2 regions of the Exiguobacterium sp. s101 genome follow, and region 2 is predicted to be linked to the other one. Evidence: predicted binding sites of a transcription regulator. Region 2 holds the regulator's gene; the other holds the start of a gene.
What was found. The regulator LexA, encoded in region 2, represses DNA repair genes until DNA is damaged. The targets are predictions, from matches to a motif close to CGAACATATGTTCG.

Region 1 (5,387 bases), on a different contig from region 2:
TGTCTAGCCCTTCCCGCAGCAAGTTGATTCCGACGAGGACGTCGTATTTTCCGAGACGAAGGTCACGGATAATTTCAATCCGCTCGAGCGTCTTGATCTCAGAGTGCATATAGTTAACTTTGATTCCGGCCTCCCGTAAGTAATCAGACAAGTCTTCCGCCATTTTCTTCGTGAGCGTCGTCACGAGGACACGTTCCTCTCGCTTGATGCGCTCGCGGATCTGATCCATCAAGTAGTCGATCTGTCCTTTGATCGGATGAATCTCAATTGTCGGGTCGAGGAGACCCGTCGGTCGGATAATCTGTTCAATCATGTCCGGCGTATGTTCGAGCTCATACGGGCCCGGTGTCGCCGAGATGAAGATGGCCTGGCTCAACTTCTTCTCGAACTCGTCGAACTTGAGCGGCCGGTTGTCCTTCGCCGACGGCAGACGGAAACCGTGGTCGACGAGCACTTGTTTCCGTGCTTGGTCCCCGTTATACATCCCGCGCACTTGCGGTAGCGTCACGTGCGACTCATCCGCGATGAGCAAGAAGTCTTTCGGGAAGTAATCGATGAGCGTGTACGGTGTCGCGCCTGCCTCCGTCAAGTTCAAATGGCGCGAATAGTTCTCGATGCCTGAACAGTAACCCATCTCACGCATCATCTCGAGATCGTAGTTCGTCCGCTGCTCGAGACGTTGCGCCTCGAGTAACTTGCCTTCTTCACGGAACTTCTCAAGCTGTTGTTCGAGTTCGGCCTCGATGTTGACGATCGCTTTTTGTAACTTTTCATCACGTGTGACGAAGTGGGATGCTGGGAAAATCGATACATGCTCGCGATCGGCGATGATTTCGCCGGTAAGCGGGTCCATCTCGCGAATCCGATCAATCTCGTCCCCGAAAAACTCGACACGCAAGCACTGCTCGTCACGTGACGCCGGGAAGATTTCGACGACGTCCCCACGGACACGGAACCGCCCCCGTTGGAAGTCGATGTCGTTCCGTTCATATTGGATGTCGATCAATTTGCGAAGCATTTGATCGCGCCCCATTTCTTTCCCGACACGAAGACTCAAGACGAGACTGTTATATTCTTCCGGGTTACCGAGACCGTAGATGCACGATACCGAAGCGACGATGATGACATCATCGCGCTCAAACAGAGCCGAGGTCGCCGAGTGGCGAAGTTTATCGATCTCATCGTTAATCGAAGCATCTTTTTCGATAAATGTATCGGTCGAAGGCACGTACGCCTCTGGCTGATAGTAATCGTAATAGCTGACGAAATATTCGACGGCGTTGTTCGGGAAGAATTCTTTGAACTCGGAGTAGAGCTGTCCGGCGAGCGTTTTGTTGTGGGCGAGGACGAGTGTCGGTTTCTTCACTTCCTGGATGACATTCGAGACGGTGAACGTCTTCCCCGTACCGGTCGCCCCGAGGAGCGTCTGGTACCGTTCACCCCGATTCAAACCTTCGACAAGCTGTCGAATCGCTTCAGGTTGGTCACCTCCTGGTTGAAATTCAGATTGTAATGCAAACGGAATTGATTCCATAAGATACTCCTCACCTTCTCATTTCATAAGTGTCTTGATTATACCATATACACGAACAAATATTCGCTTCTCAACTTTTACTGAGAACGTCTTTATAGAAGAAACGTCATTTGTGCATCGCTTAATATTTTTCCTTAACCGTCTCAAAAGAAACATTTAAATCGTTCAGAAAGATCCATTTGTTCAATTTGTAAAGGTTACTTTTGTAACATAGGAGACGAATGACCAAACAATGGACCATATTCCTATTCAATTGAAATCCCCCCAGTTTTCATGATGAATCATCTATTTCTTATTAGTTCCGCTCTCTACTCATCATTTTTATGAAGTTTACAGGTGTAAATATGAACATTTTTAGGAAAAAAGTATGATTTTTGAAAACGCTGTTTTAAAACGCTTACATTTTGGGCATATAATGAAGTGGTAAGTCAAATTGCATAAGGGAGAAAGGAGAGTATCACATGTCAGCATTTGTCAGTGAAATTATTGGTACGATGCTATTGATTCTGCTCGGTAACGGTGTCGTCGCCGGCGTCGTCCTCCGCCATTCCAAAGCGGAAAACTCTGGCTGGATTGTCATCACAATGGGTTGGGGTCTCGCCGTTATGGTCGGGGTCTACGCAGCCGGTATTTACGGAGGTGCACACATCAACCCTGCCGTCACGATTGGTCTCGCGACAGCAGGCGAATTCCCATGGGCGGATGTTCCACTCTACATCCTCGCTCAGTTTATCGGAGCCATCATTGGGGCATGTTTGGTTTATATCCACTATAAACCGCACTATGATGCAACGGACGACCCAGGTTTGAAACTGGGGACGTTCTCGACGGCTCCTGGTATTCGAAGCACACCTTTCAATTTGATTGGTGAGATTATCGGAACGTTCGTCCTTGTCTTCGGTCTATTGTCATTCGGGGCAAACACCTTCGCGGACGGACTTAATCCGCTCATCGTCGGCTTCTTGATCGTATCGATCGGTCTTTCGCTCGGTGGTACGACCGGGTATGCAATTAACCCGGCACGTGACCTCGGTCCACGTATCGCTCACGCATTTCTTCCGATTAAAGGAAAAGGATCGTCAGATTGGGGATATTCATGGATCCCGGTCGTCGGTCCAATTATTGGCGCGATTATCGCCGCACTCATTTATGGCCTTCTCGTCTCGTAACACAATATTTTGAAGGAGGAAATCACATATGGCGAAAGAAAAACGTTATATTTTAGCACTAGACCAAGGAACGACAAGTTCACGGGCAATCATCTTTGACCATGACGGAAAAATTGTCACGGTCGCACAACGCGAATTTAAACAGTATTTCCCAAAACCAGGCTGGGTCGAACATAACGCCAATGAGATTTGGGGTTCTGTCCTCGCCGTCATGGCGGAAGCATTTGGTTCGGCAGACATCGATCCGAACGAGATCGCAGGAATCGGAATCACGAACCAACGTGAAACAGCAGTCGTTTGGGAGAAAGAAACAGGACGCCCTGTATATAACGCAGTTGTTTGGCAATCACGACAAACCGCTGACATTTGTGAAGAACTAAAAGCAGCCGGTCATTCTGATATGGTGCGTGACAAGACGGGCCTTCTCATCGATGCTTACTTCTCTGGGACAAAGGTCAAGTGGATTTTGGACAACGTCGAAGGCGCACGTGAAAAAGCCGAGAACGGAGAACTTCTCTTCGGTACAATCGACACGTGGCTCATCTGGAAACTTTCAGGTGGAACGGCCCACGTGACAGACTACTCGAACGCGTCCCGTACACTTATGTACAACATCTATGAACAGAAGTGGGATGACGAATTACTCGACATCTTAACGGTACCGAAGTCGATGCTCCCTGAAGTCAAACCTTCAAGTGAAGTCTACGCAAACACAATCCCGTATCACTTCTTTGGATTTGAAGTACCAATCGCCGGAGCCGCAGGTGACCAACAGGCTGCCTTGTTCGGTCAGACGTGCTTCGAAAAAGGGGAAGGGAAAAACACGTACGGCACGGGTTGCTTCATGCTTATGAACACAGGGGAAGAAGCCGTCAAATCAGACCATGGTCTCTTGACGACGATTGCTTGGGGCTACAACGGTAAAGTCGAGTATGCGCTCGAAGGATCGATCTTCGTTGCCGGTTCTGCGATTCAATGGCTCCGTGATGGATTGCGGATGTTGAAATCAGCGAAAGACTCGGAGCAATACGCGACACGAATCGAGTCGACAGAGGGGGTTTACGTCGTACCAGCCTTCGTTGGACTCGGTGCACCTTATTGGAACTCTGACGTTCGTGGCGCTATCTTCGGCCTCACACGAGGAACGGAAAAAGAACAGTTCGTCCGTGCGACAATCGAGTCACTCGCTTATCAGACACGTGATGTCCTCACGGCGATGGAGAACGACTCAGGAATCAACTTGAAGACACTCCGCGTCGATGGCGGGGCCGTCAGCAACAACTTCCTCATGCAGTTCCAATCAGACATTCTCGACGTTCCAGTCGAACGTCCTGAAGTGAGCGAAACGACTGCACTCGGTGCTGCCTACTTGGCAGGTCTTGCCGTTGGATTCTGGAAAGACCAAGCTGAAGTCAAAGAGCAGTGGAAACTCGACAAGAAATTCGAGCCGAACATGGACGAATCTCACCGCGAGGCACTCTACAAAGGTTGGCAACACGCTGTCGAAGCAACAACAGCATTTAAACCATCAAAACTTGACGTATAAGAAAAAAGGGCATCCCCAAGGGTGCCCTTTTTCAGTACAAAAAAGAGTACCCTTGACGGATACTCTCACAGTTTGCGAAGACGGACACGCGGACTCGTCGGTTCCCCGACGAACAAGATGCCAAGTTCATGCGGATCGGTCTCATACATCGCCCGTTGAACGAATCGGATATCACCGTTCAAGTTCAACACTTCGAGCTTAATATAAGGTTTATGTTGCTGGAGCGCCTCATAGAAACTATGCCCTCCCGTGATGACTGTTCCATTGACTTTGTAGATGGATTCACCCGGGATGAGTTGCATCGCTTCCCCCGGTGAATTCGGGAGCGTGTCAACAATGACCGCCCCGCGATTGCCATTGATAAAGACAGGTGTTGTGCCACGATTTTCTCGTTTGATCCACTGTAATCCGAGTTCATAGAGAACGAATAGTGTAATCAATACATAGTCGATATACGGAATCTCCCACGTATAGGATATACCGAACAAAATAAGGGCGATCAATGCGAGCATCGCACGATAGTTACTCAACCGTGCGAGAAGTGTCCCCGGCAAGGCACCGGTCGACAGTAAACTGACCCCAATCGGAATCGGCAGAATAATTGGGACCATCGGCAAATCAAGACCGAACATCGGCGGTAAAAAGACAACGAGCGGGAAAAACCAAACCCGTTTGACGACGTGTCCTCCGATGAACTGCCCACGTTTGGACAAGATTAGTGTCGGTGACGTCTCTTTTGGTCCATCCCATCGTAATAGAATCGCTTCCGCGAGTGTGACGAGCCCGAACGTCAATGCATAGACCGTCCAATCGACTCGGGCAAGCTCTCTCACCCAATCACTGAATGCCCCATATGCGACAATATCACGTAACATGACGATACCGAATATAATGAGGAGCGGCAACACTGGGTTAAAGAATCGCGGATGCATCGTCAAGACGACAAGCGTGTAAAGAATTGTAAACGAAACTGCCCATTCAAATGTGATGGTCGTCTCCAGTAAAATCGTTGCGGTTGATGAGAGGACCGCCAGCAGGAGACTCGGCCAGATGAAATGCTTCCATTCCGACTTTGGTGAGCGGCGTCTCGAACGAAACATGGCCCGTTCCCGTTTGACTCGGGTCATTGATATGTACG
Region 2 (5,387 bases):
AACCCGCTGTTTCCGATTGGAATCGTCCAAGATTTGACGCAGCTGACTGGTAGGCAGATTCGGTATTATGAAGAACAGGGTCTGGTTTCTCCTAGTCGGACAGAATCGAAACGACGACTTTATTCCTTTAATGATGTCGAACGTCTACTCGCAATCAAGGATTACATTGACCAAGGTTTTAACTTGGCAGCGATTCGCCATATGTTAGAGCAAGAAGGTGGAAAAGGACCAGAAACGTCCGCTCCGGCTACACCGGTTGATGAAACTCCGAAGATTTCAGAAAAAGAGTTACATCATTTGTTGAAAACACAGCTTCAAGAAGCCGGTCGCTTCAATAAGACGTCGCTCATTCAAGGCGAGCTTTCTCGTTTTTATCGATAACGCCACACACATCAACCATTACGCAATGTGAGAGGGGACATTTTACCATGGCCAGAAAAACGTTCACAAAAGAAGACATTAAACGCATCGCACAAGAGGAAGACGTACGCTTTATTCGTCTTCAATTCACGGACATCCTCGGAACAATCAAAAACGTCGAGGTGCCGATCAGCCAATTGGACAAAGCACTTGATAACAAAATGATGTTCGATGGATCGTCAATCGAAGGATTCGTCCGCATCGAGGAATCAGACATGTACTTGTATCCAGACCTCAACACATGGGTTGTCTTCCCGTGGACAAATGGCAGCGGAAAAGTCGCTCGCTTAATTTGTGATATTTATAACCCGGACGGTACACCGTTCAGCGGTGACCCACGCGGTACGCTCAAACGTAACCTTGAAAAGATGCAAAAGCTTGGCTTCTCAGCGTTCAACGTTGGACCAGAGCCAGAGTTCTTCTTGTTCAAGAAAGACGCTTCAGGTCGTCCGACACTTGAGCTTAACGACCAAGGTGGATACTTCGACTTGGCACCAGTTGACCTTGGTGAGAACTGCCGTAAAGAAATCGTCATCGAACTTGAGAACATGGGCTTCGAAATCGAAGCGTCACACCATGAAGTCGCACCAGGACAACACGAAATCGACTTCAAATACGCCGATGCTGTCACAACGGCAGATAACATCCAAACGTTCAAACTCGTCGTCAAGACGATCGCTGCGAAGTATGGTCTTCACGCGACATTCATGCCGAAGCCACTCTTTGGTGTGAACGGTTCAGGAATGCACGCGAACATGTCACTCTTCAAAGGCGACACGAACGTCTTCTACGATCCGAACGGCGACATGGAACTTTCTGACACAGCACGCGCGTTCACAGCTGGTATCTTGGAGCACGCTCGTGCCTTCACTGCAGTTTGTAACCCGACTGTGAACTCATACAAGCGTCTCGTACCAGGCTACGAAGCACCTTGCTACGTTGCATGGAGCGCACGCAACCGTTCACCGCTCGTACGTGTGCCAGCAGCACGTGGTCTCTCGACTCGTATCGAAGTACGTTCGGTTGACCCGGCAGCGAACCCGTATCTCGCACTTGCTGCGCTCTTGGCTTCAGGTCTTGACGGAATCGAAAAAGATTTGAATGCACCAAAACCAATCGACAGCAACATCTACGTGATGGACAAGCCAGAGCGTGTAGCGAACGGAATCGACGATCTTCCGGCGACACTCTTTGACGCACTCGAAGTCCTTCGTGCAGACAAGGTCGTCATGGAATCGCTCGGTGAACACATTGGTGAACATTTCCTCGAGTTAAAAGAAATCGAGTGGGATATGTTCCGTATGCAAGTAACAGAGTGGGAACGAGATCAGTACTTGACGCTCTACTAAATAGAAGAGATATATTAAAGAGTATGGAGCATCCCTCGATTGGGGGGTGCTCCATACTCTTTTTTGATAAATCATAATAGCGGAAGTGATATCTTTAAGATTGTGGCTCTTCTCTAACCTTAACAGGGACCCAAATCTCGCTATATACGTTGTCATATCCTGTTTCTATTTTGCTAAATGAAATGCTTGGCAAGTCTTGAAGTGCGTATCCCGAAGAAGGTAACCATTCTGCATAAGTTCTTGCCATCGTCTCTTGTAGAGTGCTTGGGAATGGCCCTGTGTTCGGGAAGACTGCCCATAAACTTCTTGGAATTGAGATCATTTCAAGATCGTCATACTTAATTTTTCTTGTCGTGGCGAAACCAATCATATGTGTCAAATAACCTTCTTCTTCTAAGTGACCGTCATCAAAATTGAACGATACGTTTAAGGCACGATACGGATATAAATTGCCCAATTCATGCATGTGAGCCCGTTGCTGTTCCGTAATCGACTTCGCTAGTTCCACGATTTCTTCGTTGACTCCCTCGAATTGAATAGGGACACGCTTTGAAACTCCAACGATTTGAAAAGCTTCTTTCTCTTCTAACTTGAACTCCATTGATGTTCCTCCTTTTATATCGATATAAAACGTGAAGCGAGGGAACGTCTTTTGAATGTGATTCTTCATGACTTCGGAAGGCAAATGACCAGACCAATCTCGGAATGCTCTGGAAAACCCTTCGACCGATTGATATCCATAGAGATATGCGATTTCTGTTACGCTCGAACCATGAACCAATTTTTCATTTGCGATAGTAAACCGTCGATTTCGTATATAAGTGTGAAGTGTCATTCCTGACATATACGAAAACATCCTCTTAAAATGGTGAGCAGATAGTCCGGTGATTTTTGTGATCTCTGAATCTAAGAGTTCTTCCGTTAAGTGCTGTTCGATAAAGTCCATCAGCTCATTTAATGCTTTTACCATCAAGTTCTCCTCCTTCATAGTTTGACAATATCGGATTTCTTCCAACTCATCTCGATAATTTGCGTGCAGGAAAGATCGGGTCGTATTAGTTTAAGCATTTCATTCATAAAATGGATACCCTATAACACGTTATCATTCCAATTAAAACAAAGGACCACCTTCTGTACTTCACGAAGGTGGTCCTTTGTTGGTTAAAACGCTTTTTTGAAAAACGTTGAAGTATAGTCGAGCGTCGTATGGAGTGTCGTCGCGAAGACGAGTCCTAGAAAGAAAGACATGCCATGAACGTCCACCCATGAGCGAATTTCCGTTTCGTATGCCGTGAATGGTAAGAGAAGCACCAGTGGGAAACCGATATATATAATCCGAATCACATCGCTCAAACCAGGAAAATGCGATAGTAGAGAGCGATGCGGCATAAGTTTCACATATGGGAGCCAAATCAATTTGAGTGGTCCCCATCGATAATACGCATCTGATTTTAAATCGAGGTCCGGGGAGAGCCAGAGCGTTCCAATAATCGCACCAATTATGAATGCGAGCGGGACGTCTAAATCAATAAAATGCGTGGCAACCGCAAGTGCGCCGGTTGCCACAAGATTCGTACGGGTATGGGTCTTACCGCTAGCCATTAATGAATTGTCCGGTATACGCCGATAACTTTCCCTAAAATTGAGACGTTGTCAAAATACATCGCTTCTAACTCGTCGTTTTCCGGTTGAAGACGGACTTTTGAAGCTTCCTTATAAATACGCTTCACAGTCGCCTCGCCCTCTTCTGTCATGGCGACGACAATCTCTCCATTGTCGGCAGTGCTCTGTTGGCGGACGAGCACACGGTCTCCGTCCAAAATCCCTGCATTGATCATTGAATCTCCAGAAACGGACAGCATATAGACGTTATCTGAACCAACGATATGTGCCGGAAGAGGGAAGTGCTCTTCCACGTTTTCGATGGCGGTGATCGGTGTCCCCGCGGTGACTTTCCCGATGACCGGAACGAACATGACGGACTCTTGCTCATCCATTGTGGATGCATCTTCACTCAGAATTTCAATTGCACGGGGCTTCGTCTTATCCCGACGAATCAAACCGCGTTTCTCTAGGCGATCTAGATGACCGTGTACGGTCGAACTAGAGGCAAGACCGACTGCTTCTCCAATCTCACGAACAGAAGGTGGATAGCCTTTTGCCCGAACTTCGTCTTTGATGAAATCAAGAATCTGTTGTTGTCGCGCTGACATTTTTTTCATTATGTTCACCTCGATATAATCGAATAAACTGCAATCGCATCCTATTCTTTATGTATTTAGTGTAACACAAGAACACATGAGCGTACAAACATTCGTTCGTTATTTTCCCTTGACCGAACACGAGTTCTTGTTTTATGATAAGAACAGATAAACGAACAAACGTTCTAACGAACATATATTCTTATACAGGAGGTAAGGGAATCATGAAAGATACACTCAACGGAATCATTTTAGTCGGAATGCTCTTAGTCGGGATGTTCGCCTTTTATTTAGCTGGGGAGGTACGTGGGGGAACGACACCAGTTGAACCGATCATGACATCGGAACGTACGATTGAAGAAGAGGTCGCCAATGTCGAGGCAGAGTCGATTGAAGCGCAAATCATGGCAGAGCGAGAAGAACATAATGAACGAAAAACAAAATGGTATGCCGCTGAGTGATCGTTCAGCATTGCGAACCGTTCTCAAACTGTGTATCGTAAGGAATGAATGCGATGAAAGGGAGTGATGCGATGCGAGTCGTCATCTATTGTCGGGTATCGACGAACAAGTCTACCCAAGAGACATCACTCAGTCGGCAAGTCGAAGAATTACAAGAACTAGCTTCGCGTTTAGGGGCCGACATTATAGATGTCATCACAGAACAAGAGAGCGGTTATGAAGTTAATCGACAGGGGCTGCTCAATTTACTTGACCACGTATCGACATCTCAGTTGGATGCCGTGCTCGTCACCGATGACAGTCGTTTAGGACGAGGAAATGCCAAAATTGCGATACTACACACATTAATGAAGCATGATGTGCGATTGTTGACGATGCAGTCGAATTCGGATTACGTTGTTTCTGATGCTGAGAAGATGGTGTTAGAGATTGTTAGTGTCGTCGAAGAGTATCAACGGAAAATTCATAACGCGAAGATTTCCCGCGGAATGCGTCGTGCGGTCGCCAACGGTTTCAATCCACAACGTAATATTGAGAACAATGATCAAGGTGGCCGACATCGGATTGAAGTTCCGATTGAAGAGATTATTCAATTGCGCGAGCGGGGGTTGACGTTTGCCGAGATTGCGGCGACACTTCGCGGATTCGGATACGAAGTATCAAAAGCAACGGTCAACCGACGCTATCTCGAACACCGGTCAGTTGCTGAAACTTGATTCTTCCTCTCTGATTTTGTAAAGTAGAAGAACAAATTCACGAGAGAGGGGGCGAGTCATATGTTAGCACCCGGACAATTGGAGCGAATTAATTTCCTCGCCAACAAAGCGAAGACGGAAGGACTATCTCAAGAAGAGATGAACGAACAACAAGACTTGCGTCAAGAATATTTGAAGGCGTTCCGTCAATCTTTCAAGTCTCAAATGATGGGCATGAAAGTCGTTGACCCAGAAGGAAAC

Region 1: uvrB (excinuclease ABC subunit UvrB) is a predicted target of LexA. The motif match lies at 1,587-1,600, and genes of this name have one in related genera.

What each region holds. Positions count from the first base shown of each region.
Region 1 is NZ_JACSKX010000009.1:5,331-10,717, reverse strand. It holds gene uvrB (excinuclease ABC subunit UvrB) at 1-1,534, opposite strand, end outside; gene KNO76_RS08830 (MIP/aquaporin family protein) at 1,996-2,703, shown strand; gene glpK (glycerol kinase GlpK) at 2,732-4,249, shown strand; gene KNO76_RS08820 (PDZ domain-containing protein) at 4,315-5,387, opposite strand, start outside.
Region 2 is NZ_JACSKX010000004.1:14,775-20,161, reverse strand. It holds gene KNO76_RS04745 (MerR family transcriptional regulator) at 1-381, shown strand, start outside; gene glnA (type I glutamate--ammonia ligase) at 429-1,769, shown strand; gene KNO76_RS04735 (AraC family transcriptional regulator) at 1,864-2,739, opposite strand; gene KNO76_RS04730 (metal-binding protein) at 2,931-3,371, opposite strand; gene lexA (transcriptional repressor LexA) at 3,371-3,991, opposite strand; gene KNO76_RS04720 (hypothetical protein) at 4,195-4,431, shown strand; gene KNO76_RS04715 (YneB family resolvase-like protein) at 4,503-5,147, shown strand; gene KNO76_RS04710 (DUF896 domain-containing protein) at 5,208-5,387, shown strand, end outside.